Regions from separate parts of the Silvimonas sp. genome, predicted to be linked through region 2. Evidence: riboswitches for the same ligand, from Rfam matches in the RefSeq annotation. Region 2 holds a riboswitch; the other holds the start of a gene.

Region 1 (12,295 bases), on a different contig from region 2:
AACGACCAGCAGCACAATCAGCACAATCAACAGTAAGCCAACCCCACCACTGGGACCATAACCCCAGTTACGACTATGCGGCCAGGTGGGTAGGGCGCCGACGACGATCAGCAACAGCACGATGAGTAGAATCAGGCCAAGTGACATGACGTTCTCCTTATTTAAGGTATGCAAGCCACCGGAAAAACGTTAATGAATTGCCCGGTGAACTTGCCCGTCATAAAGATACGTCAGTCGTCTGGCCAGTCATGTCGGCGGGCGGCGCAATGCCATCGCCAAACTCGCGCAGGTATTTGCAGGAATATGCCTACATAATGCGATGCGCTGGTTTGTAGGTGACGTCTGGCAAGACAACCCGCCGGTGCGCGGATAGCCCGGTCCTGCCTCAATGCGATAATGCAATCATGCGCTTTTCGTTCTTTCTGCAAATAGCCATGTCATAAGAACATCTAACGTGAGAGTCCCGTTTTATGGCGACACAACGTAAAAAAATAGTCCTCTCTAGCTTGGCAGCCATCATCGCCCTGTTCGCGCTGGCACTTTATCTGTTCCAGTGGAACATGCTGCGCGGCCCGATCGCACGCCAGGTTTCGCAAAAACTGGGCCGCGAGTTCGTTATCAAGGGCGATTTACATGTGCATCTTTCCATGCAGCCCACCATCACCGTAGAAGATTTGCAGCTGGCCAACGCCAGCTGGAGCACAACGCCAGTCATGGCCACTGTGCGAAAGCTGGAGTTCGATCTGCCACTGCGCCCGCTGTGGCATCGGCAAGTCGAATTGCCGCGCGTGGTGATTACCGAACCCAATGTTTTGCTGGAACAAAACGCCCAAGGGCAAGCCAACTGGAATTTCGACCAGCTCACCGCGTCATCACCCGCCAGTGGCAGTAGTTCGCCCAGCGTGAAACTGGGGCAGCTGGATGTAGTAAATGGGCAAATCCACTATCTGGATGCCGAAGGTTCGGACGTTACCGCCAAAGTCGCCACCGACCATGGCGTTCAGGGCAAAGCCGCCGCCGTGAATGTCGATGCCAAAGGCGCTTTTCGCAAGCTGGATTTCAACGTGACGGCGGTGGGCGGCGGTTTGCTGAACCTGCGCGACACCACACAGCCTTATCCTTTGCAGGTAACGGGTTCCGTCGACAAGACGCACTTCAGCGCCAAAGGGACGGTCACCAACCCATTGCAAATGAGCGGTCTGGCGATCAACTTCAATCTGTCTGGGCAAAGCCTGGCGCAGCTTTATCCGATCCTCAAATTGCCGTTGCCCGCTACGCCGCCTTATCGCCTGGCTGGCAATCTGCAACATGAGAACCAGGTATGGAAGCTGCAGGGTTTTGCCGGCAAGGTGGGCAGCAGCGATGTGGGTGGCGATTTTGCTGTTGATCTCGCCCGCAAGCCCAAGTTCATTACCGCCAACCTGACTTCCAGACGTGTCGATCTGCAGGATTTTTCCGGCTTTATCGGGGCGCGCCAGGAAAGTGGTCAGCCCGCGCCGCCCAAGGGTGATCGCATACTGCCCAGCAACCCGTTCAATCTGGACAAACTCAATATCGCTGATGCGGATGTGAAGTTTCGCGGCACGCAGATCGTGAACGCCAGTCTGCCGCTGGATAACATCCAGACTCATCTCTTGCTGAACAACGGCGTACTGACGCTAGACCCGCTTAATGTGGGCGTGGCCGGTGGTCATGTGGTGGCGCAATTGCAGATGGATAGCGGTGCCACGCCGCTTAAAACCAGTGTCGACATGACCGCAGCCCATTTGCAGCTGGAACAACTTGTTCCGTCCTTGGGCGAAAGTCGCCAGGCCAGCGCCGGTTTGGTCGGCGGCAAGGCGCGGCTGGCCATGCAGGGTAATTCAGTGGCGCAGATGCTGGGCTCGGCCAATGGCAACGTGGCGGTGATCATGGATGGCGGCAAGATCAGCAAGCTGCTGCTGCGCCTGACCAATCTGGATCTGGCCAATCTGCTGCCCATTCTGTTTACCGGCGACAAGCCGGTGCCGGTGCGTTGCATGGTGGCCGATTTGTCCGCGCAAAATGGTGATGCGACTATCAAAACGTTTGTGCTGGATACCGACAAGCAAGTGATTAACGGCTCGGGCAATATCAATTTTCGCGATGAAAAGCTGGATATGGCGTTGAAGGTTGATCCGAAAGACATCAGCCTGGCGGCCTTGCGTGGGCCGATAGATATTGGCGGGACTTTCAAAAAGCCGTCGGTGAAACCGTCACTGCCACAACCCGTGGGCCGCACGGCCGCGGCAGTGGCGCTGGCGTTTGTTTATCCACCGCTGGTCTTGCTACCGCTGATTGAGGTGGGGACCGCCAAAGATTCGCCGTGTGCCCAGTTGATGCAGCAGGCGGACACCAACGCCAAAAAGAATCCGGAGGCTCATCCGCATTCTTGATACAGCATCGATCATGTGCGTGCGGGATAACCGAAAGCTTCTTCACAGCACTCTAGCCATGCGCGGGCCGCTCGCGACAAATAATCCTGACGCCATACCAGTCCTAGTTCCCAAGCCAGCGCGGGATCGGCCAGCGGGCGGCAAACTACGCGGGCCGGATCGAGCTGGCGAGCGATGGGGTCGGGCAAAATGGCGATGCCGACATCGTTGGCAACCAGTTCACCAATGAAATCCCAATGACGGCTTTGCCCGGCAATTTGCGGGGTAAATCCGGCGGCTTCACAGGCGTGGATGATGACGTGATTCAGCACGAAGTCATCCTCGTACATGATGAAGGGCAGGGCGGCCAACTCGGCCAGTGCCACCGGTTTTGCTTTGACCGGCGCCCGCACCACTGGATAAACCACCATCAACGCCTGGCGGGTGACCGGCAAAGTGGCCAGACCGGGCACGGTGGCAGGCAGCACGGTGACGCCCAGATCCAGTTCGCCATTGACCACGCTTTCTTCCAGCGCCCGGCCACCTTGTTCGCGCAGCCGGAGTGCCACGCCGGGATATTGCTTGCGATAGCGCCCGATGACCGGCGCAAAGTAGCGCCCGGCCATGGGTGGAATACCCACCGCCAGTTCTCCGCGTGCCATGCCATCGACTTCGGCCACTTCCTGGCGCAAGCGCGCTACTTCAGCCAGTACCGATTGCGCCCTGGCGTAGGCCACTTTACCGGCGTCCGTCAGCAGCACTTTGCGACCCTCACGCAGTAGCAATGGACCGCCGAGTTCATCTTCCAGCTGCTTGATCATTTTGCTCACGGTGGGCTGGGTAACAAACAAGGTTTCAGCCGCGCGGGTAAAGCCTTGCTGGCGTACCACCTCAACAAAATAACGCAACGCACGGACATCCATCTTTGCCTCGCCATGCATTCCATAATGGAATGAATTGGATAATTATTATTCATTTTATGTCTGGATAGACGCTTCGTATACTGGCGTTATTCAATCTTTTACGCCGTGCCCGTCATCATGGAACTCGCTTCAAGCCCCGCGTTGCCAGCACCCGTCGCCTCGGCTACTTCTGCCTTGGGCGCGCGGCTTTACGCCTTTGGCTGTGTCGCGACGCAAGTGGTGGCGTTGTCGGCGTTGTGGCTGGTGGCGGCTTGGGTGCAGGCCCGGTTCGATCTGCCATTGCCAGCCAGTTTGCTGGGGCTGGGCGCGATGGCTGCATTACTGTTTGCGGGCGTAGTGCAGACAGGCTGGATTCGCCGTGGCGCCAACTGGTTGCTGGGCGAGATGTTGCTGTTCTTTGTACCGGCCGTGTTGGCCGTGGTGAATTATCCGGCACTGATTCTGAGCGACGGCTGGCGCATCTGTACCGTGATCGGCCTGAGCACCGTGGCGGTCATGGTGGTCACCGCGCTGGTGGTGGACCAGGTATATCGGCTGGAGCTCAAACTGGCCCGCCGCCGGTGTAATCACCATGCCTGATTCAATGCTGGCTGCAGGCTGTTTCATTCTCACCGTTGGTTTGTATTACGCCAACAAGCGGCTGTATGAAAAAAGCCTGCGGCTGATCCTGATGCCTTTGCTGGCAACCCCGGCGGTGCTGATCGCCATTGTGCTGCTGGCCGATATCCCGTACCACGACTACATCGCTGATACCCACTGGTTGATGTGGCTGCTCGGCCCGGCCACTATCGCTTTTGCTTTGCCCATTTACGACAACCGCAACATGGTGCGTAAACACTGGCTGTCGATTTCTGCGGGCGTGATCGCCGCAGTGGTGACTTCGGTAAGCACTTCCGTCTTGCTGGCGCGCTGGCTGGGCTTGTCGGTGATGCTGCAAAAAGGCCTGGCCGTGCGTTCAGTGACGACACCGTTTGCCATTGAAGCCGCGCGTTCAATTGGCGGCCCCGCGGACTTGGCAGCAGTGTTTGTGGTCATCACTGGCGTGCTGGGCATGGCGATTGGTGAAACCGTGCTGACCTGCCTGCCAATGGTGCGCAGCCGCCTTGCGCACGGCGCCATCTTTGGCGCCGCCGCCCATGGCGCCGGTACCGCCAAAGCCCGCCAGCTTGGCGAAGTGCAGGGCGTAGTCTCCAGCCTGGTGATGATGATTGCCGGTTTGATCAGCGTGCTGGGCGCTCCGGTGATCGGCAAATTGTTTTTCTAGGCCCGCGTCCATAACGCAGTCTGGAAGCACCTCTGGCGCGTGATTTGTTTTCACCTACCACGCTGGGCATGAAATAAGCAGTCGTCAAATTGTTGATGCAGAGACTCCCGGCAGCAGAACCTGGTGCCGGGAGCCCGGTTGCCGCTGATTACCACCACGCGTGAAAGTGATGCACCGGGCCAATTCCGTGGCCGACATCCAGCCGGTCCGCTGCGATCAACGCTGCTTGCAACCATTCGCGTGCTGCTGCCACGGTCTGCGGCCAGTCCTGATGTTGCGGACGCAAAGCGGCCAGCGCGGCAGACAGCGTGCAACCGGTACCGTGCGTGTTGCGGGTGGCGATGCGGATATTGGCAAAGCGCGTTTCGGACTGTGGCGTGATCAGCCAATCCGGGCTCTCGGCGCCACCCAGATGTCCCCCTTTCATCAGCACCGCTTTGGCACCGGCGGCGATCAGTGCATAACCTTGTGCGCGCATCTCATCTTCTGTGGTGGCGACCGGGGCGCCTAGCAACGCCGCGGCTTCTGGCAAGTTAGGCGTGATCAGCGAAGCCAGCGGCAACAACGCGTCGCGAATCGCCGACACAGCTTCGGCCACCAGCAACGGGTGCCCACCTTTGGCGATCATCACGGTGTCGAGCACGATGTGCGTCGGCTGATACTTTGCCAGGCTGGCCGCAACGGCATGGACGATCCCCGCATTGGCCAGCATGCCCAGTTTGACGGCATCGACCCGGATATCGCTGAACACGGCATCCAGTTGGGCTGTGACAAACTCGGGCGGCACTGGATGCACCGCATGCACGCCTTGGGTGTTCTGTGCGGTCAGCGCGGTCAACACGCTCATGCCGTATGCGCCCAGCGCCGAGAAGGTTTTCAGATCTGCCTGGATGCCAGCGCCACCGCCAGAATCCGAACCGGCGATGGTGAGAGCATGCGGGATCGTTGAGGGGCTCATGTTCGGCCTCCGGTAATTTCAATGAATAGATGGCCAGTCGCGCCAGCGATATCGGCTTGACCGCAAATGGCCGAAACCACGGCCACGCCATCGGCCCCGGCGCGGATCAGTGGCGCTGCCGTGCCATGCTTGATGCCGCCAATCGCCACCACTGGCAGTGGCTTGGCCCGCATAAGCTGGCCGAATTCGTCCAGCCCGATCACGGGCGAGGCATCCAGTTTGGTGCCGGTGGGGTACACCGGACCAACGCCCAGATAATCCACCAGTCCCAACGGTACATCGGCCATTTGCGCCGCATTGGAGGTCGACAGCCCAAGAATTTTATCTGGGCCGATCAACCGGCGCGTGGCGTCGGGCGGCAGATCGGCCTGGCCGATGTGCACGCCTGCGGCATCGACCGCGATTGCGACGTCGATATGGTCATTAATGATCAGCGGCACGCCAAGTGGGTCCAGCACGGCCTTGAGCGCAAATGCGGTTTCCAGCCACTGGCGTTTTTTCCAGTTGGGCGCGCGCAGTTGCACGATGGTGGCACCGTTCTCGGCGGCGATACGGGCGGTGTCCACCATGCCCTGCGGACCGCCGCACAGGTCAGGGTCGAGCACCAGATAAAGCGATAAATCAAACGGCTTCACGCGGTCATCTCCCGCAGTTCGTTGGGGCTCAATAAATATAGCGTGTCGAGGAATGCCGCTTTGAACGAGCCTGGTCCATTACTAATGGCTTGTGCCCGCTGACCGCTAATCCCGGCCAGGGCGCAGGCTGCCGCTACGGCGTTCAAACGGTTGGGGGCTTGCGCGGTGAACGCGGCGACCAGCGCAGAAAGTGCGCAGCCGGTGCCGACCACTTGCGTCATTAGCGGATGGCCCCAGGGCGTAGCCCAGGTGCTGTTGCCATCGGTGATGTAATCAATTTCGCCAGTCACAGCCACGACGGCGCCGCTATCGCGGGCCAATTGCTGGGCGGCGGCCAACGCGGTGTTGGAGCCCGCCGTGCTGTCTACGCCACGCCCGCCGCTGCCCATACCGGCTAGCGCGAGGATTTCCGAGGCATTACCGCGAATGGCTGCGGGCTTTTGCCGGATAAATTCACGGCAGGCATTGCTGCGATATTCGAGGGCGCCAACCGCCACCGGATCAAGCGTCCATGGCACGTTGGCTGCATTGGCTGCGGTGATGGCCTGCCGCATGGCCGCCAGTTGTGTGTCGCGCAAGGTGCCGACATTGATCAGCACTGCGCCCGCAATGCTGGCAAAAATACTGACTTCTTCCTGCGCCACAATCATGGCTGGCGCGGCACCCGCAGCCAGCAAAACATTGGCGGTGATTTCCTGTACCACTTCATTGGTCAGCACATGCACCAGCGGATGCACGCTGCGAAAGCGTTCCAACTCGTCGGCAATGATGGAAAACGGCAGGGTGGGGATTGCGGATGATGACATTTATGTGGCTCCTTGGCGGCCCGGATTGATCCATCCATGTAATACGGACGGTCAGTGCAGGCGAGCAGCACAGGGCCACTTGGGACTTCCCTCCGCCAGCATTATCCGGATCAGGTAACGGGTATCTCTCAGCCTTTGCAACTGCAAAAGCACCCCGAGTCAGGGGAGGATTGTCCGCTGTTGGGGTGTTGTGGGCAAGGAGGGTTTTGGTGGGATTTGAAGGGAGGCGACAATCCATTGTGGACTGGCTGATTTGGCTTCCGTTTCAAGTGTTGCTGGTGCCTGCGGGACGGGTGTAAAAGGCGTTTGATACCTGGTGGTGACCGGGAGTACCTTACTTTTCTTTGCTTCGCCAAAGAAAAGTAACCAAAAGAAAGGCGACCCGGGACGCGAGCGTCCGACGGGGCCCGAAGTCAAAAGCCGAAACGAACAGTTTGTTTGCCAGTGTTCTTTGCGCGGCTCCGCCGTTCCCTCGGTCGGCCGGAGCCTAAGGTCTCCGACTCTCGGTCGGCGTGATCGGCTGCTTTGTTTGCTTGGTAAAAGTCAAAAACATGAAGTTGCAGGGTGGATTGGGTTTAGCCAATCCACCATTTGTGGGCCTAAACCCATGTAGCCCGGATGAAGCGTCAGCGGGAATCCGGGATTGCAATGAGTCATCGAACCGCCGGTGATTAAATTTGCCCCATGTTGCTCCCGGATTGCTACGCGAATCCAGGCTACAAACGATCCCAAGGCTCAAATCCCCGATACCCGTGCCCGCCGGTTCTGCCCAGATGCCGTCACCCGCAGTTTGGGTGCCGGGTCCCAGCGCCAGGCTTGTTGCAATTGCTCACTCACAAACGCCACAAACTGTCGCACGCGCGGGGCCAAGTGTCGGCTGTGCAGGTATACCGCGTGCAATGGTGCGGAGGCGATGGCGTGTTCGGGGAGGACACGGATCAATTGGCCGCTGTCCAGATCGGCGCCGACATCCCAGATCGATTTGAGGACGATCCCGGCGCCGCATAAGGCCAGTTCGTGCGCGGCTTCGCCGTGGTTGGTGACGATGTTGCCGTGCACTTTGATGCTCTCATCGTGAAACTGCCATTCGGTGACCAATTGCTCGCCAAACAGAATGCAGTCGTGTTGCACCAGTTCGGCCGCGGATTGCGGTAAGCCACGGCGGGCAATGTAATCGGGCGAAGCGCACAGTACGCGATAGTTGGGCGCCAACTCGCGGGCGAACAGGCTGGAGTCGGGCAGGCTGCCAAAGCGGATGGCTACATCCACGCCGCCTTCAACCAGATCGATCACCGCGTCGGTCAAGTCCAGCTGAACGCGTAGTTGCGGGTGGCGTGCCTGGAAGGCGGTGACCAGCGGCACCAGATGACGGCGGCCAAAGGCGTTGGGCGCGTTGATGCGCAGCACGCCACTGACGCTGTCACGATGCAGCAAGAGTTGCGTTTCGGCTTCGCTGACTTCGGCCAGAATGCGCACGCAACTGGCGTAAAACAATTGGCCTTCTTCCGTCAGCGACTGTTGGCGCGTGGTGCGATTCAGCAAGCGCACGCCAAGTTGTTTCTCCAGCAATGCCAGCCGTTTGCTGACCACAGCCAGTGACACATCCAGTTCTCTGGCTGCGGCCGATTGACTGCCCGTAGCAACGACTTTGGCGAAGATGCTCAGGTCCTGCAGGTTATCCAGTGTCATGGCGTGAAGTGCCCGGAATATTCTCAACGAAATGTAGAGGGATTGTCGCTTTTTTGCTGGATTATCTCCAGACGTTGAGTGGATAAACTGCCCTTCATTCAACTGAATATCCACACAGCAGCACAACCAGGGAGCAATGCAATGACTTCATTTATTGATCAGCGGGTTTTGGTTGTCGGCGGTAGTTCCGGCATTGGTCTGGCCACGGCACAAGCCTTTGTCCGCGCCGGAGCAAAGGTGACGATTGCTTCGCGCTCATTACCCAAGCTGCAAGTGGCGGCGGAACAGGTGGTGGGGCAGGTTGAAATCGCCGCATTGGATATGACCAGCGATGCGGACGTTGAAAGCTTCTTTGCCAAAGCCGGCGAGTGGGATCACATCGTGATCTCTGCAGCGCAAACGGCAACTGGCGCAGTGCGCACGCTGGCGCTGGAAGATGCCTACAGCGCCATGAACAGCAAGTTCTGGGGCGCTTATCGCATTGCGCGGGCTGCGCGGTTTACGCCAAATGCTTCACTCACGTTTGTCTCGGGCTTTTTGTCGGTGCGCCCCAGCAGCCGTTCCGTGTTGCAAGGGGCAATCAACGCTGCGCTGGAGGCGTTGGCCCGCGGGCTGGCGCTGGAGTTGTCGCCAGTGCGCGTCAACACCGTTTCGCCAGGGCTGATTGTCACGCCGCTATGGGACAAGTTTGCCGAGGCGGATCGGCTGCAGATGTTCGACAAAGTGGCGGCATCGTTGCCCGCCAAACGTGTGGGTCAGCCAGAAGATATCGCCAATGCCGTGCTGTATCTGGCCGGTACGCCGTTCTCTACCGGTTCGACTGTACTGGTCGACGGTGGTGGAGCGATTGGGTGAGTCAGACCACGACCGCCGCGCAAGCGCCGCTCGCTGACGGTGCTTTGCGCTGGATTCCGTTTCTGGTGGCCGCTGCGTTCTTTATGGAGAACCTGGACGCGACGGTCATCACCACGGCGTTGCCGCAAATGGCGGCCAGCTTTGGTGTGGCCCCGGCGCGGCTGTCGATAGGTATGAGTGCTTACATGCTGGCGCTGGCGGTGTTTATTCCCGTCAGCGGCTGGCTGGCGGACCGCTTTGGCCCGCGCCGGGTGTTTTGCTCGGCTATTGTGGTGTTCACGCTGGCGTCGTTGCTATGTGGGCTGTGCACCAGCCTGTGGCAATTTACTGCTGCGCGCATTTTGCAAGGCTTGGGCGGTGCCATGATGGTGCCGGTAGGGCGGCTGGTGGTATTGCGTAACACCCAGCGCAAAGACCTGGTACGGGCGATTGCCACGATCACCTGGCCGGGTCTGGTGGCGCCGGTGATTGGTCCACCAGTGGGTGGCTTGATCACCACCTGGCTGAGCTGGCACTGGATCTTTTTGCTGAATGTGCCGCTGGGCGTGATTGCCTGGCTGGCGGCATTGCGGTTGATTCGTGGCGACGGCGCGCAATCGCGACCGTTTGATGTGTTTGGCTTTGTCAGCAGCGGTATCGGTTGCAGCGCCGTGATGATGGGGCTGGAGGCCGCCAGCCATCAACCGGTGGCGCCATTGTGGGTCGGCGGTTTGTTGCTCGCTGGCCTGGCTGCGCTGGCCGTCACCGTCTGGCATATGCGCCGGGTGGGAAACCCCTTGGTCGATCTGAGCGCGCTGCGTATTCCGACTTTTGCCGTGACCATTGTGGGTGGTTCGTTGTTTCGCATTGCTATTGGCAGCGCACCGTTTCTGCTGCCACTCATGTTCCAGCTCGCGTTTGGCCTGAGTGCGGTCCAATCGGGCATGTTGATGCTGGCGCTGTTCGCCGGAAATCTGTGCATGAAACCGGCCACCAGCTGGATCATGCGGCGTTTTGGTTTTCGCAATGTACTGGTGGGCAATGGTCTGTTGGTGGCGGTGGGTTTCGCCGCCTGCGCTGGCCTGATGCCCAACACCCCGCTGGCTATTATCGCTGCCGTACTGTTCTTTGGCGGTTTGTGCCGCTCGATGCAATTTACTGCGCTCAATACCATTGGTTTTGCTGATGTACCACAAGCCCGCATGACCGGCGCAACCACCTTGTTTAGCGTGTTCCAGCAAATGAATGCGGGCATGGGGATTGCTTTTGGAGCATTGGCGCTACGCATCGCTGAAGTCGTGCACGGGCAAGTGGCAGGTACGCCTGGCGTGAGCGAGTTTCATCTGGCTTTTGGTCTGGTGGCGCTGATTGCATTACTGGCCGTGGGCGACAGTTTGTTGCTGGCCAGAAACGCCGGGGCCGAGGTCAGTGGGCCCACACCCGCTGAAGCCACAATCGCAAATCAATCCAGGCGAACGTCGCGCTGAAGCCCACACGTTGTCACAATGCTGATCGCATATATTCGGTACGCTGAAATAGTTTTGTTTGAAACAAGTTCAATCTTGCAACAGGAAAAGCCGCGATGGTCCTCCCACTCTTAGCCCTTGCCGCCGCCGCATTTGGCATTGGCACAACTGAATTCGTGATCATGGGCTTGCTGCCGGAAGTGGCCCGCGACTTCTCCGTTTCCACGCCCGCCGCCGGTATGTTGATTTCCGGCTACGCGATTGGCGTAACGATTGGCGCGCCGATTCTGGCCATCGTTACCGCCAAATGGCCACGCAAGCAGGCGCTGATTGGTTTGATGGGTTTGTTCATCCTCGGCAACGCCCTGTGCGCGCTGGCACCCAGCTACGCCATGTTGATGGTGGCGCGGGTGGTGACTGCGTTCTGCCATGCCGCATTCTTTGGCATTGGCTCGGTAGTGGCGGCAGATCTGGTGCCGCGTAACAAACGCGCCCAAGCGGTGGCCATGATGTTTACCGGCCTGACCGTGGCCAACATCATTGGCGTGCCGTTTGGTACGGCACTGGGCCATGTGGCGGGCTGGCGCGCGCCGTTCTGGGCGGTGGTAGCGATTGGTTTGATCGCCGCAACGGCATTGGCAGTGTGGTTGCCCAAAGTTGCCACGCCGCAAGGTGGCGGTATCCTGGGTGAGTTTCGCAAAATTGCAGAAACCCAGACCCAACTTGCATTGCTGATTAGCACCTTGGCGTCGGTCAGCATGTTCAGCGTGGTGACGTACATCGCGTACATCCTGCGCGACGTCACCGGTTTTACCGCCGCTGAGGAAAGCTGGGTGTTGCTGCTGTTTGGTGCCGGTATTACCGCGGGCGGTTTGGTGGGCGGCAAGCTGGCCGATTGGCGCTTGATGCGGGGTCTGGCCATTATTTTCTGCATGATCGCCGTGGTGCTGGCGGTGTTCTCGTTCACCAGTCATTACAAGGTGCCAACCCTGGTGACCGTGTTCTTCTGGGGCATGTTTGCCTTTGCGGTTGTGCCTGCGGCCCAAGTGCGAGTTATCGACAAAGCGCAGGGTGCGCCGAACCTGGCTCCGACATTGAACCAGGGCGCTTTCAATCTGGGCAATGCGTCCGGTGCGTGGCTGGGCGGGGCGATGCTGGGTGCGGGTTATCCGCTGACCAATTTGCCGTGGCTGGGCGCGGCGGTGGCGCTGATCGGGTTTGCGGTGGTGATACTGTCTGGCGCGCTGGATCGCAAGCGGCAACAACCGGCTTATCAACCCTGAGCGCCAGAATCGGCGCTGGTTGCGGCGCATTGTCTTGCTGGTTG
Region 2 (12,295 bases):
AAAAAATATCGGGGTTAAAAACATCAAAGCGGTTGTCAAAACCCCTACCACTTGCGATACGTCTCTTAGAAAGACCCCTAGAGATGCGATAATCCAACTCAGACCAAGAATAAAAAGCGCAAAAGGTAAAAGTATTACGGGCAAAAGCAATAACGAAGGATGAGGCAACCCTTCAACAACTATATAAAACATTAACCAGACAACAAACCCGACAATAAAATGAAAAAAAGCAGCACCTAAAGCAACCACTGGCAATATTTCCAATGGAAACACTACCCGTTTAACGTAACTGGAATTAGAAACAACCAGTCCAGGCGCTCTATTAAAACATTCGGCAAAAACGTTAAATACTATCATCCCGATAAATAGGATAAGAGCAAATTCACTTTTTGTGCCATTGCCGCCAGCCCAGCGCGCTTTGAATACAACGCTAAAAAAGAAACCGTATACGCACAGCATGATTAGAGGATTAATGAAAGACCAAAGCGTCCCAAACATTGAACCTCGGTAACGACCTACAACTTCCCGTCTAACTAATGCATTAATCAGATTTCTGTTTTGATAGAGGCTGTGTATCAATGCAATCGGTGACGTCGAAAACTGCTGCATTTTTAATAAACCTCAGCTGCCGCGAATAACAGACCCTGCGCGTCTTTATCCGAAATAATCGGCGCCTCTTTCAATGGCCAAACGACCCCCAACTCGGGATCATCCCACGCCAAGCTGCGCTCGTAGTCCTTGAACCAATAATCGGTGGTCTTATAGAGAAACTCTGCATAGTCGCTGGTCACGGCAAATCCGTGGGCAAACCCTTCGGGAACCCACAACTGCCGTTTATTCTCTGCACTCAACGTCACACCTACCCACTGGCCAAAGGTTGCGGATAATTTACGCATATCCACTGCGACATCAAAAACCTCGCCAGCCACAACACGCACTAGCTTTCCCTGTGGATGCTGAATCTGATAATGCAACCCGCGCAAAACACCTTTTGCTGATCGCGAATGATTGTCTTGGACAAACTTCACCTCACGACCAATGGCTTGTTCAAATTTGTCATGGTTAAAACTCTCAAAGAAGAAGCCTCGATCATCCCCAAAGACCTGAGGCTCGATGATTTTTACATCTGGTATCGAGGTATCGATCACTCTCATTAGTAAACCTTATCCTTCAGCATTTTCAGCAGATACTGACCATAGCCATTTTTCTTCAGCGGTTGAGCCAACTCTTCGATTTTCGCAGCATCCACCCACCCTGCCCGATATGCAATTTCTTCTGGGCAACAAACCTTCAGTCCTTGGCGCGATTCGATGGTGTGAATAAACTGGCTGGCCTCGAGCATAGATTCATGCGTTCCCGTATCCAGCCACGCGTAACCCCGCCCCATCGTCTGGACTTCCAGTTCACTGACTGCAAGATATGCAGCGTTGACATCGGTAATTTCAAGCTCACCGCGTGGCGACGGTTGTATCCCCTTGGCAATCTCAACTACCTTGTTGTCGTAGAAATACAAGCCAGTTACGGCATAGTTTGATTTCGGCAGGGCGGGTTTTTCCTCAAGACTAATTGCTCGCCCGGTGGAGTCGAACTCCACGACGCCGTAACGCTCTGGATCATGAACACGATATGCAAAAACGGTTGCACCGCTCGTCTTGGCAGCCGCATCTTCCAACAATCCAGCAAAATCGTGTCCGTAGAAAATGTTGTCGCCAAGAACCAGCGCGCAATCATCGTTACCAATGAATGATTCGCCAATGATAAAGGCCTGAGCCAAACCGTCCGGGCTCGGCTGTACGGCGTATTGCAGGTTAATGCCCCACTGACTGCCATCACCTAACAGTTGCTCAAACCGCGGGGTGTCCTGGGGGGTGGAAATCACCAGGATATCGCGAATACCCGCCAGCATCAGTGTGCTTAGCGGGTAATAGATCATCGGCTTGTCGTAAATCGGCAGGAGCTGCTTGGACACCGCAAGGGTCGCCGGGTACAAGCGTGTACCGGATCCGCCCGCGAGGATGATCCCTTTTCTGGAACGAGTCGTCATTGCAAAATTCTCAAAGCATTAATTGAAGAGTGCGTTGCAGCGTATCGCGCCATTCAGGCAATGCCAGCCCGAACGTGTCACGCAACTTGTCGGTCGATAGCCGGGAATTGGCTGGACGAGGCGCAGGTAACGGGTAGCCGGACGTGGGAATCGGCTCGATATCGCTGGCTTTTAACTTAAGCGCAGCTCCCAGGGCGCGTGCCTGGTCGACAACCTCAACCGCATAATCACGCCAGTTGGTTTCGCCTGCAGCGGCCAAATGGTAGATTCCATAGGGGAAAGCGTCTGTGCTCTTGGCGTGCAGATACTGTCCGATAACCTGAGCAGTCACGTCCGCAATGACAGACGCAGCGGTAGGTGCGCCAAACTGGTCCGCAACGACTTTAAGGCTTTCGCGCTCACCCGCCAGACGGAGCATGGTTTTGGCAAAATTATTGCCGTGCGCACCAAAAACCCAGCTGGTACGAAAAATCAGATGCCGCGCACCTGATGCGGCAATGGCCTGTTCGCCGGCTAGTTTGCTTTGTCCATAAACTGAGCGCGGACCGGTATCATCAGACTCAAGATACGCCCCGGCTTTGTCACCGTCATATACATAATCGGTAGAGAAATGTACCAGCAGTGCGCCTGACTTTACCGCCGCAGCGGCCATCACGGCGGGAGCGGTAGCATTGATCGCAAACGCCATCTCTCTTTCCGTTTCTGCGCGATCCACTGCGGTATAAGCAGCCGGATTTACAATGACGTCCGGCGCATATTTATCCAGCAAAGCAGCAACCGCATGCTCATCGGCAAGATCACACTCATCCCGTCCAACGGCAATGACCTCACCCAGAACGGAAAGGCTGCGCAGCAATTCGAAGCCAACCTGCCCCTGTTTTCCTGTAACCAGAATCCGCGTCATTTCAATTTCCGTATTGCTGGTTGACCCAGTCACGATAGGCACCACTGGTCACATTCTGGACCCATTCCTGGCTATCCAGGTACCACTGCACTGTTTTACGAATGCCACTTTCAAATGTCTCGGCCGGTTTCCAGCCCAGTTCATCCGCCAGCTTGGTTGCATCGATCGCATAACGGCGATCATGACCAGGGCGGTCGGTTACATAGGTAATCTGGCTAAAATAGGACTGACCATCCTCGCGCGGGCGTAACTCGTCCAGGATACTGCAGATGTGCTGAACCACGTCCAGATTGGCTTTCTCGTTCCAGCCACCCACATTGTAGGTTTCACCCAAACGGCCAGCCTGCAATACTCGGCGGATGGCTGAACAATGGTCCTTCACGTACAACCAGTCGCGAATTTGCTGGCCGTCACCATAAATAGGCAGCGGTTTCCCAGCCAAGGCATTAAGGATAACCAGCGGGATCAGCTTTTCCGGAAAGTGGTACGGACCATAATTATTGGAGCAATTGGTCGTCAGTACTGGCACCCCATAGGTGTGATGCCACGCCCGGACCAGGTGATCTGATGCCGCTTTGGATGCCGAGTACGGGCTATTAGGCTCGTAGGCATTCGTTTCACGAAACGGGTGATCGTCAGCGCCGAGCGTGCCGTACACCTCGTCAGTCGAGACGTGCAAGAACCGGAACGCCGCACGTTCCGCATCCGGCAATGCGCTCCAGTAGGCGCGAACCGATTCCAGCAAATTAAAGGTACCAACAACATTGGTCTGGATAAAATCGCCTGGGCCGTGGATTGAGCGATCAACGTGCGACTCCGCCGCAAAATTCACTACCGCGCGCGGGCGATGTTCTTCGAGCAGGCGAGCGACCAGTTCACGGTCGCCAATATCACCATGCACGAAGACATGCCGGGAATCGTCGCCAAGGCACTTGAGCGTATCGGTATTGCCCGCATAAGTGAGCTTGTCGAGATTGATGACGGCTTCGTTGCTTTCAGCCAGCCAGTCGAGAACAAAATTACCGCCGATAAAGCCGGCGCCGCCGGTGACCAGAATCATAATTTCAATGCGTCCATGGTATGGATAGAAACCGACAGAGCGTCATGTGCGCATGCTCTGTCGTAAAACCAGAAATGATCAGATATTTTGACAAAACTCGCCAGCAATACGCTTGTGAATCTGACAATTCAAAACAATCTGTGGTTATTTAGCGATATCAATAACGCGCCATCGCCGGCTCAACCTCACCCGCCCAGCCATCCACCCCGCCGGCCAGGTTGTAAACATGGCCAAAACCCTGACGCTCCAGAAACACACCCACCTGATAACTACGCATGCCGTGATGACAGATCACCACCACCTCTGCGTCTTCATCCAGCTCCTGAAAACGCGACGGGATTTCATTCATCGGCAGGGGCTGGCTGTTTTCCAGGTGGCACATGGCAAATTCCCATGGCTCACGCACGTCGAGCAAAACCGGATTGGTTCGGGTTTCGTCTGCCAGCCAGGCTGCGAGGTCACGCGCGGATAATTGCTGCATTTGTTACTTTCCGGATACATGTAACTACATAAAAAAGGCGTGGCACGCAGCCACGCCCTTGCGTTGCCGAGCAACCCGGCCTTAGAAGTGAAAGGCCGGTGCTGCCGGTGCGTTTTTCATGCGCGGCAGGTTGTACTCAAACAGCTTTTCTTCGCTGAACGCGCCATGGTCAACGCGTTTTACCAGCGTTGCGCTCATGATTGGCAATTCGCCGACGATCGCGATCAGGCGACCGCCTACGGCCAGTTGATCTTTCAGCGTAGCAGGCACAGAGGCAAAAGAGCCAGTGGCGATGATTACATCAAACGGCGCTTGCTCAGTCAGACCATGCACGGCGTCGCCGACGATAACGCGGGTATTGCGCACACCCGCTGCGGCCAGATTGGCTTCAGCTTGCGAAGCCAGGGCGGGTTCGATTTCGATGCCGTACACGTTGGCGGCCAAGCCGGCTGCCAGCGCCATCAGATAGCCGGTGCCAGCACCAGCAATCAGCACCTTGTCGGTGGGCTGCAGCTCTACTTCTTGCAAGAAGCGGGCTTCGACTTTCGGTGCCAGCATGGTTGCGTCATGGCCGATAGGCAGTTCGGAATCCACAAAGGCCAGCGCCCTTTTGTCGGCCGGCACGAAGTCTTCGCGTTTGACCGTCAAAACCCGATCCAGCACCTTCTGATCCAGAACGTCCCAAGGACGGATTTGCTGTTCTACCAGCAAGTAACGGGCATGTTCCCAATCCATATTTTCACCTTGAATTCGGCCGCAAACTGGCGCGCGCACTGTCAAATTAACTTGCGATTATCGCATAAAGTTAGTACCTTGCCACATAGAGTTTCGCTAGGGGTTCCGCTGTATTCGGCGGATGAGAGAGTCCCTTTGCACCTGATCCGGTTCACACCGGCGTAGGGAAGCGAAGCCGCCGTCCCCTCTGGCATGGCGTCTTTTGCGCATCCCCGCGCCCTTTTCATACAAGGAAGACGCCATGAACAATCGTGCAGATTTCACTGCAGCCCAGGCCCATGTGGACGAAGCTGCCATCCAGCCGCTGCCCAATTCCCGCAAAGTGTATGTCCAAGGCAGCCGCCCGGATCTGCGCGTGCCCATGCGCGAGATCAGCCAGAACGATACGCCGACCGCGTTTGGCGGCGAGCAGAATCCGCCGATCACCGTGTATGACTGTTCCGGCTTGTACACCGACCCAACCGCAACGATTGATGTACGCAAAGGCTTGCCCAGTGTGCGCGGCGCGTGGATTGAAGAACGCAATGACACCATCTTGCTGGACCAATTAACCAGCGACTTTGGTCGCCAGCGTGCCGCCGACAAAACGCTGGATGAACTGCGCTTTGAGCTGCATCGCCAGCCGCGCAAGGCCAAAGACGGCGCCAACGTGTCGCAAATGCATTACGCCCGTAAAGGCGTCATCACGCCAGAAATGGAATACGTGGCGATCCGCGAAAACATGCGCCGCGAAGAATATATGCAAAGCCTGCTGGATATCGGTGGCGACAAAGGCAAGCGCATGGCGGACCTGATGCTGCGTCAGCATCCAGGTCAGAGTTTTGGCGCATCCATCCCGGCCAAGATCACCCCCGAGTTTGTACGTGACGAAATCGCCCGTGGCCGCGCGATTATCCCTGCCAACATCAACCACCCTGAAGTCGAGCCAATGATTATTGGCCGCAACTTCCTGGTGAAGATCAACGGCAACATCGGCAACTCGGCAGTGACCTCGTCCATTAATGAAGAAGTGGACAAAATGACCTGGGGCATCCGCTGGGGTGCGGACACCATCATGGATTTGTCGACCGGCAAGAACATTCATGAAACCCGCGAGTGGATTCTGCGCAACAGCCCGGTGCCGATTGGCACGGTGCCAATCTACCAGGCGCTGGAAAAGGTCAATGGCAAAGCCGAAGACCTGACCTGGGAACTGTTCCGCGACACTCTAATCGAGCAAGCCGAACAAGGGGTCGATTACTTCACCATCCATGCAGGCGTGCTGCTGCGCTATGTGCCGCTCACCGCCAACCGCATGACCGGGATTGTGTCGCGCGGCGGCTCGATCATGGCCAAGTGGTGTCTGGCGCATCACAAAGAAAACTTCCTTTACACCCATTTCGCCGACATCTGCGAAATCATGAAAGCGTATGACGTGAGCTTCTCGCTGGGCGATGGCCTGCGCCCAGGTTCGATCTGGGATGCCAACGATGAAGCACAACTGGGCGAATTGCGCACCCTGGGAGAACTGACGCAGATTGCGTGGCAGCACGATGTACAGGTAATGATCGAAGGCCCGGGCCACGTGCCGATGCAGTTGATCAAAGAGAATATGGACCTGGAACTGCAAGACTGTTCTGAGGCCCCGTTCTACACCCTCGGGCCTTTGACCACCGATATCGCCCCCGGTTACGACCACATCACTTCCGCCATCGGCGCGGCACAGATTGGTTGGTATGGCACAGCGATGCTGTGTTACGTCACACCGAAGGAACACCTGGGCTTGCCGAACAAAGATGATGTCAAGGAAGGCATCATCACTTACAAGCTGGCTGCACACGCTGCGGACTTGGCCAAGGGCCATCCAGGCGCGCAGATTCGCGATAACGCTTTGTCCAAAGCCCGTTTCGAATTCCGCTGGGAAGACCAGTTCAACCTGGGTCTGGACCCAGACAAGGCGCGTTCTTTCCACGATGAAACGCTGCCACAAGAAGGCGCCAAGCTGGCGCACTTCTGTTCCATGTGTGGTCCGCATTTCTGCTCAATGAAGATCACCCAGGACGTGCGCGAATATGCAGCGCAGCAAGGCATCAACGAAGCGGAAGCGCTGAACAAGGGTATGCAAGCCAAATCCATCGAGTTCGTGAAACGCGGTGCCGAGGTTTATCACAAGGAATAACCCACGTCCGGGCCCGTCTATCGGGCCACGAGTGAGACACAAAATGAGCGCTGCGGCGCTCATTTTTTTGCCCGCGGGGCCAAGTTGGCCTGAAGTGCCTTTCAACTGCAGGATTACCCCGTTAGTCGCGACATTTTGTAAGTTTTATGCTTTCCATATTGAAATATTCGGACGCCGCAGCGGAGTCAGTCGGGAAGGATCAGCGTTTACTTATAGATAAACAGTGAAGTTAATGCTTGACTCCTTGTATTGCATTGCACAAAAATTACTAACAACAGGGACAAACTTGTCTCCTATAGTAAATAAACTTCAATGCCATTTTGCGCCGTCAATATCCAACAGGAGCAAGCCATGTCTGTTTATCCAGTCGTTCTATGTGGTGGTAGCGGTTCGCGGCTGTGGCCAATGTCGCGCGGCGGGTATCCCAAGCAATATCTCAAGCTGACCGGCAAAAACAGCCTGTTGCAGCAGACTGTAGAGCGTTTAAAGGGCATTGCCGAGGTCAATCCGCCGCTGTTGATATCGCATGAAGAGCAGCGTTTTCTGGTGGCGGAGCAAGTGCGCAAAGTGGATGTCACGCCACAAACCATCGTGCTGGAGCCCGTCGGCAGAAATACGGCGCCTGCCGTCGCCATCGCCGCCTTGCTGGTCACAGAGAAAGACCCGGAAGGATTGCTGCTGGTACTACCGTCGGATCATGTGATCCAGAATGAGACAGTTTTCCACGCCTTGGTCGCGCAAGCGGCAACGGTGGCACAGATGGGCAAGCTGGTCACTTTCGGTATCAAGCCAACCTCGCCACAAACCGGCTATGGCTATATCCGCCGCGGCGCGTCGCTCACTACCGATGGCGCTTATCACGTTGACGCTTTTGTAGAAAAACCGGATCTGGTCACTGCTGAGCAATTCCTGGCCGCTGGCAGTTATTACTGGAACAGCGGTATGTTCATGCTCAAGGCCTCGGTCTATCTGGATGAGCTGCGTCGCCTGCAACCAGAAATGCTGGTCAACGCCCAGCTGTCGCTGGAACGCAGCATGCGCGATGGCGACTTCACCCGGCTGAACAAAGACGCCTTCACCGCCTGCCCGTCTGATTCCATTGATTACGCAGTGATGGAGAAAACCACTGAAGCCGCCGTGATTGAGGCCGCAGATCTGGGCTGGAATGACATTGGCTCGTGGAGCGCGCTGGCTGATATCGGTGACAAGGACGAGCGTGACAACACGCTGGTCGGCGACGTGCTGGTTGATGACGTGAGCGGTTCGTATATCCGCGCCGATCACCGCATGATTGCCGCCATCGGCCTGAAGGATATTGTGATTGTCGAAACTGCCGACGCCATTCTGGTCGCGCACAAAGACAAAGTGCAGGACGTCAAAAAGATTGTGGAGCGGCTCAATGCCTCCAAGCGCTCCGAGTCGATCACGCACCGCAAAGTGGTACGGCCTTGGGGCTCCTACGAAGGTATCGACAATGGCGATCGCTTCCAAGTCAAACGCATTATCGTCACCCCGGGCGCGCAGCTGAGTCTGCAAATGCATCATCATCGCGCGGAGCACTGGATTGTCGTCAAGGGCACCGCGTTGGTGGATAACGGCGATCAGCACATCTTGCTAACGGAAAACCAGTCCACCTATATCCCGCTCGGGGTCACCCATCGCCTGAAAAACCCCGGCAAGATTCCACTGGAATTGATTGAAGTGCAGTCCGGCCCGTATCTGGGCGAGGATGACATCGTGCGCTTTGAAGATACCTACGGCCGGGTTGAAGCGCCTGCGGTGATCAAATGAGTGGCGGTAGCTTGCGTTGTTTCAAGGCCTACGACATCCGTGGTCGGCTGGGCGATGAACTGAACGAAGACATCGCCTACGCCATTGGCCGCGCATATGCCCAGTTTCTGCAGGCCAGACGGGTGGTGATCGGTGGGGATGTGCGTACATCTACCGATGGGCTCAAAGCCGCGCTGGCCAACGGCTTGATGGATGGCGGTGCCGATGTCATCGATATCGGCATGACCGGCACTGAGGAAGTCTACTTTGCCGCGTTTCATCTGGATGTAGATGGCGGCATTGAAGTCACTGCCAGCCACAATCCGATCGACTACAACGGCATGAAGCTGGTCAAGCGCGGTGCCCGTCCCATCAGTGGCGATACCGGTTTGAAAGAAGTGCAGCATCTGGCCGAAACGCGCAACTTCGCCCCTGCACTCCGGCGCGGCACGTTAACCCGTCAAAGCATTCTGGATGCGTACATTGAGCATCTGCTGGGTTATGTCGATCTGGCAACACTCAAGCCGCTCAAACTGGTGGTCAACGCCGGTAATGGCGCTGCGGGCCACGTGGTCGATGCGCTGGAAGCAGCGTTTACCCGGTTGCATGTGCCGATCACGCTCATCAAGGTGCATAACGAACCCGACGGCACCTTTCCCCACGGCATTCCCAATCCACTACTGCCGGAGTGCCGCGCCGATACGGCCAACGCCGTCAAAGCGAACGCCGCCGATATGGGCATTGCCTGGGATGGCGACTTTGACCGCTGTTTTTTGTTTGATGAACGCGGCGAATTCATCGAGGGCTATTACATCGTCGGGCTGCTGGCCGCAGCGTTCCTGGCACGCCAGCCTGGCGCCAAAATCATCCACGACCCGCGCCTGACCTGGAATACCATCGACGTAGTGAAAACCGCTGGCGGCGTACCGGTGCAAAGCAAGACCGGCCACGCTTTTATCAAAGAGCGCATGCGCCAGGAAGACGCCATTTATGGCGGCGAGATGAGCGCACATCACTACTTCCGCGATTTTGCCTACTGCGACAGTGGCATGATTCCGTGGCTGCTGGTGTGCCAGTTGCTGAGCATCACTGGTCAGCCTTTGTCGGCGCTGGTGGCAGATCGCATTGCGCGCTTCCCGTCATCGGGGGAAATCAACCGCAAACTGGCCGATGCACCCGCAGCCATTGCCGAGATTCGTCGCCGATATGAACCCGAAGCACTGGCGGTGGATGAGACCGACGGTATTAGTCTGGAGTTTGCCGAATGGCGCCTGAACCTGCGTTCGTCCAACACCGAGCCCGTGGTACGGCTGAATGTGGAGTCACGCGGTGATCCGGCACTGATGCAGCGCCATACCGATGACATCCTCAAGGTACTGGATGGCTTTGCACTGCAGCCAACCGAGGCAGCAACACACTAACGCTCAGACCTTTGCGGGCACGACATGCGGCATGGGCGCTTTGAAAATGCCCCATGCCGCCAGCAGCAGCAAACCGATCGACACCCAGGCGGCCTCGCGCAGGCCGCTTATGGTTTGTGCGGCATCCCCGTTGGCCAAAGACCCGAACACTGCCACACCAATTGCGCCCGCAGCTTGCCGGGCGGCGTTAAGCACCGCAGACGCCGTGCCGGAACGCTGCTTGGGTACGCTGGCCAACACGGTGGTGGTCATCGCTGGCACCGCCAATCCCATGCCGGTCGGGATCAGCAAGAACGCCACAAACAACAATATGTGTGAGCTTGCTCCGGCCACACTGAGCAGCAACAGAAACCCTGCCGCATCCAGCGACGCGCCCAACAAAATCGGCAAGCGCCGGCCGAAGCGGCCCATCACCCAGCCGCTGATCACATTGGACAAAAAGAACCCGGCGGTGAGCGGCAGAAACGCCAGTCCGGCGTGCAAAGCGGAATATCCCAACACGCGTTGCAGATAAAGCGTGAGCACAAACAACATGCCGTAATAGGTCAGATTCACCGCCATGCCGAATATCACGGCGGCGTTGAATGTCCGATTGCGAAACAGGTCGAGTGGGATGGTCGGCTCAGGCACGCGCTGCTGCACCCGAAGAAACGCGAAACCGAGCAAACACGCCAAGGTAAATCCGCCCCAGATAAAGGGGTGACCAAAACCCAAGGGTCGGGCTTCAATCACGGCGGCGATCAGTGCGGTGAGTGCCAGCGTCACTAGTATCTGGCCAGTCCAGTCGATCCGGTGTGAGTGCGCGTGGCGTTCGGTTTCCGGCAAACGCAGGCCCAGCAACATGCCAGCCAAACAGAGCGGCAAATTGACGAAGAAAATCCAGCGCCAGCCGACGGTATCCATCAGCAGCCCACCAATCACCGGTCCGGCGGCAATCGAGATGCTACCCGCCGCAGTCCACCAGCCAATGGCCCGGCCGCGTTCAGTGGGTGCGTCAAAAAATACGTGATTAAGTAGTGCCAGTGAATTGGGCAGCATCACCGCCGCCCCCAAGCCTTGTAATGCCCGTGCGGCGATCAAACTCAAAGAATCGGGCGCCAGCCCGCACAGCAAAGAAGCCACGCCAAACACGGCAAAGCCCATCACAAAGCCACGGCGACTACCAAAACGATCGCCCAGCGCACCAGCCGATAGCATGAAAATCGCAAAAGCCAGCGTATAGGCATCGACAATCCATTGCAGCGTGGCCACTCGGGCGGAAAACTCGGTCGCGATATGCGGCAGCGCCACGTTAACGATGGTTACATCAAGCTGCCCCACCACAAAGGCCAGACTGGTTGTGCCAACGACAAAAGAAAACCGGGGCGAGGCTGGATTCATGGGTGACTACTGTGGAGTGGAAACAAGAGCTTTAGAACGCCGGAGGCGGCGATTGAACATGAGTGGCGTCAAACGCGGCCACGGTGTGGGCGACATCGCGCAGCTATGACGCAGGCATAAAGGGGAAGTTACCAAGCCGATTTGTCATCGGTCAAGCGCAGATCTGCGGGCAATATCCGGTTTCTCTCCCACAACGATCTGCGCTCTTTGCAGTTGGCTCGTTTGATACAGCCATCAACGAGGTCTGGATCAGTCTTCTACCAAAACGGCTTCCGGGCCGTTTTTCTTGACCGACTCGATGCCGTTTTCTTGCGATGCCTTGCTGTTGTACAGCTCGCTCTT

Evidence for each region. A riboswitch is a leader RNA that binds a small molecule or an ion and turns the genes downstream of it on or off. The one in region 2 is predicted to bind thiamine pyrophosphate.
Region 1: it holds a riboswitch for thiamine pyrophosphate, as region 2 does, so the genes downstream of both, thiM (hydroxyethylthiazole kinase) here and thiC (phosphomethylpyrimidine synthase ThiC) in region 2, are expected to answer to the same signal.

What each region holds. Positions count from the first base shown of each region.
Region 1 covers NZ_JARLJK010000122.1:15,510-27,804, forward strand. Annotated here, with positions in the region: gene P4L78_RS12760 (DUF3309 family protein) at 1-147, opposite strand, end outside; gene P4L78_RS12765 (AsmA family protein) at 471-2,414, shown strand; gene P4L78_RS12770 (LysR family transcriptional regulator) at 2,426-3,316, opposite strand; gene P4L78_RS12775 (CidA/LrgA family protein) at 3,434-3,895, shown strand; gene P4L78_RS12780 (LrgB family protein) at 3,888-4,580, shown strand; gene thiD (bifunctional hydroxymethylpyrimidine kinase/phosphomethylpyrimidine kinase) at 4,729-5,538, opposite strand; gene thiE (thiamine phosphate synthase) at 5,535-6,173, opposite strand; gene thiM (hydroxyethylthiazole kinase) at 6,170-6,979, opposite strand; TPP riboswitch at 7,050-7,146, opposite strand; gene P4L78_RS12800 (LysR substrate-binding domain-containing protein) at 7,715-8,668, opposite strand; gene P4L78_RS12805 (SDR family oxidoreductase) at 8,810-9,523, shown strand; gene P4L78_RS12810 (MFS transporter) at 9,520-10,989, shown strand; gene P4L78_RS12815 (MFS transporter) at 11,085-12,251, shown strand.
Region 2 covers NZ_JARLJK010000142.1:90,172-102,466, forward strand. Annotated here, with positions in the region: gene P4L78_RS18515 (ABC transporter permease) at 1-609, opposite strand, end outside; gene rfbC (dTDP-4-dehydrorhamnose 3,5-epimerase) at 612-1,154, opposite strand; gene rfbA (glucose-1-phosphate thymidylyltransferase RfbA) at 1,154-2,044, opposite strand; gene rfbD (dTDP-4-dehydrorhamnose reductase) at 2,055-2,948, opposite strand; gene rfbB (dTDP-glucose 4,6-dehydratase) at 2,950-4,008, opposite strand; gene P4L78_RS18540 (rhodanese-like domain-containing protein) at 4,166-4,489, opposite strand; gene P4L78_RS18545 (protein-L-isoaspartate O-methyltransferase) at 4,571-5,224, opposite strand; TPP riboswitch at 5,313-5,409, shown strand; gene thiC (phosphomethylpyrimidine synthase ThiC) at 5,466-7,382, shown strand; gene P4L78_RS18555 (mannose-1-phosphate guanylyltransferase/mannose-6-phosphate isomerase) at 7,734-9,173, shown strand; gene P4L78_RS18560 (phosphomannomutase CpsG) at 9,170-10,573, shown strand; gene P4L78_RS18565 (MFS transporter) at 10,577-11,953, opposite strand; gene P4L78_RS18570 (YegP family protein) at 12,203-12,295, opposite strand, start outside.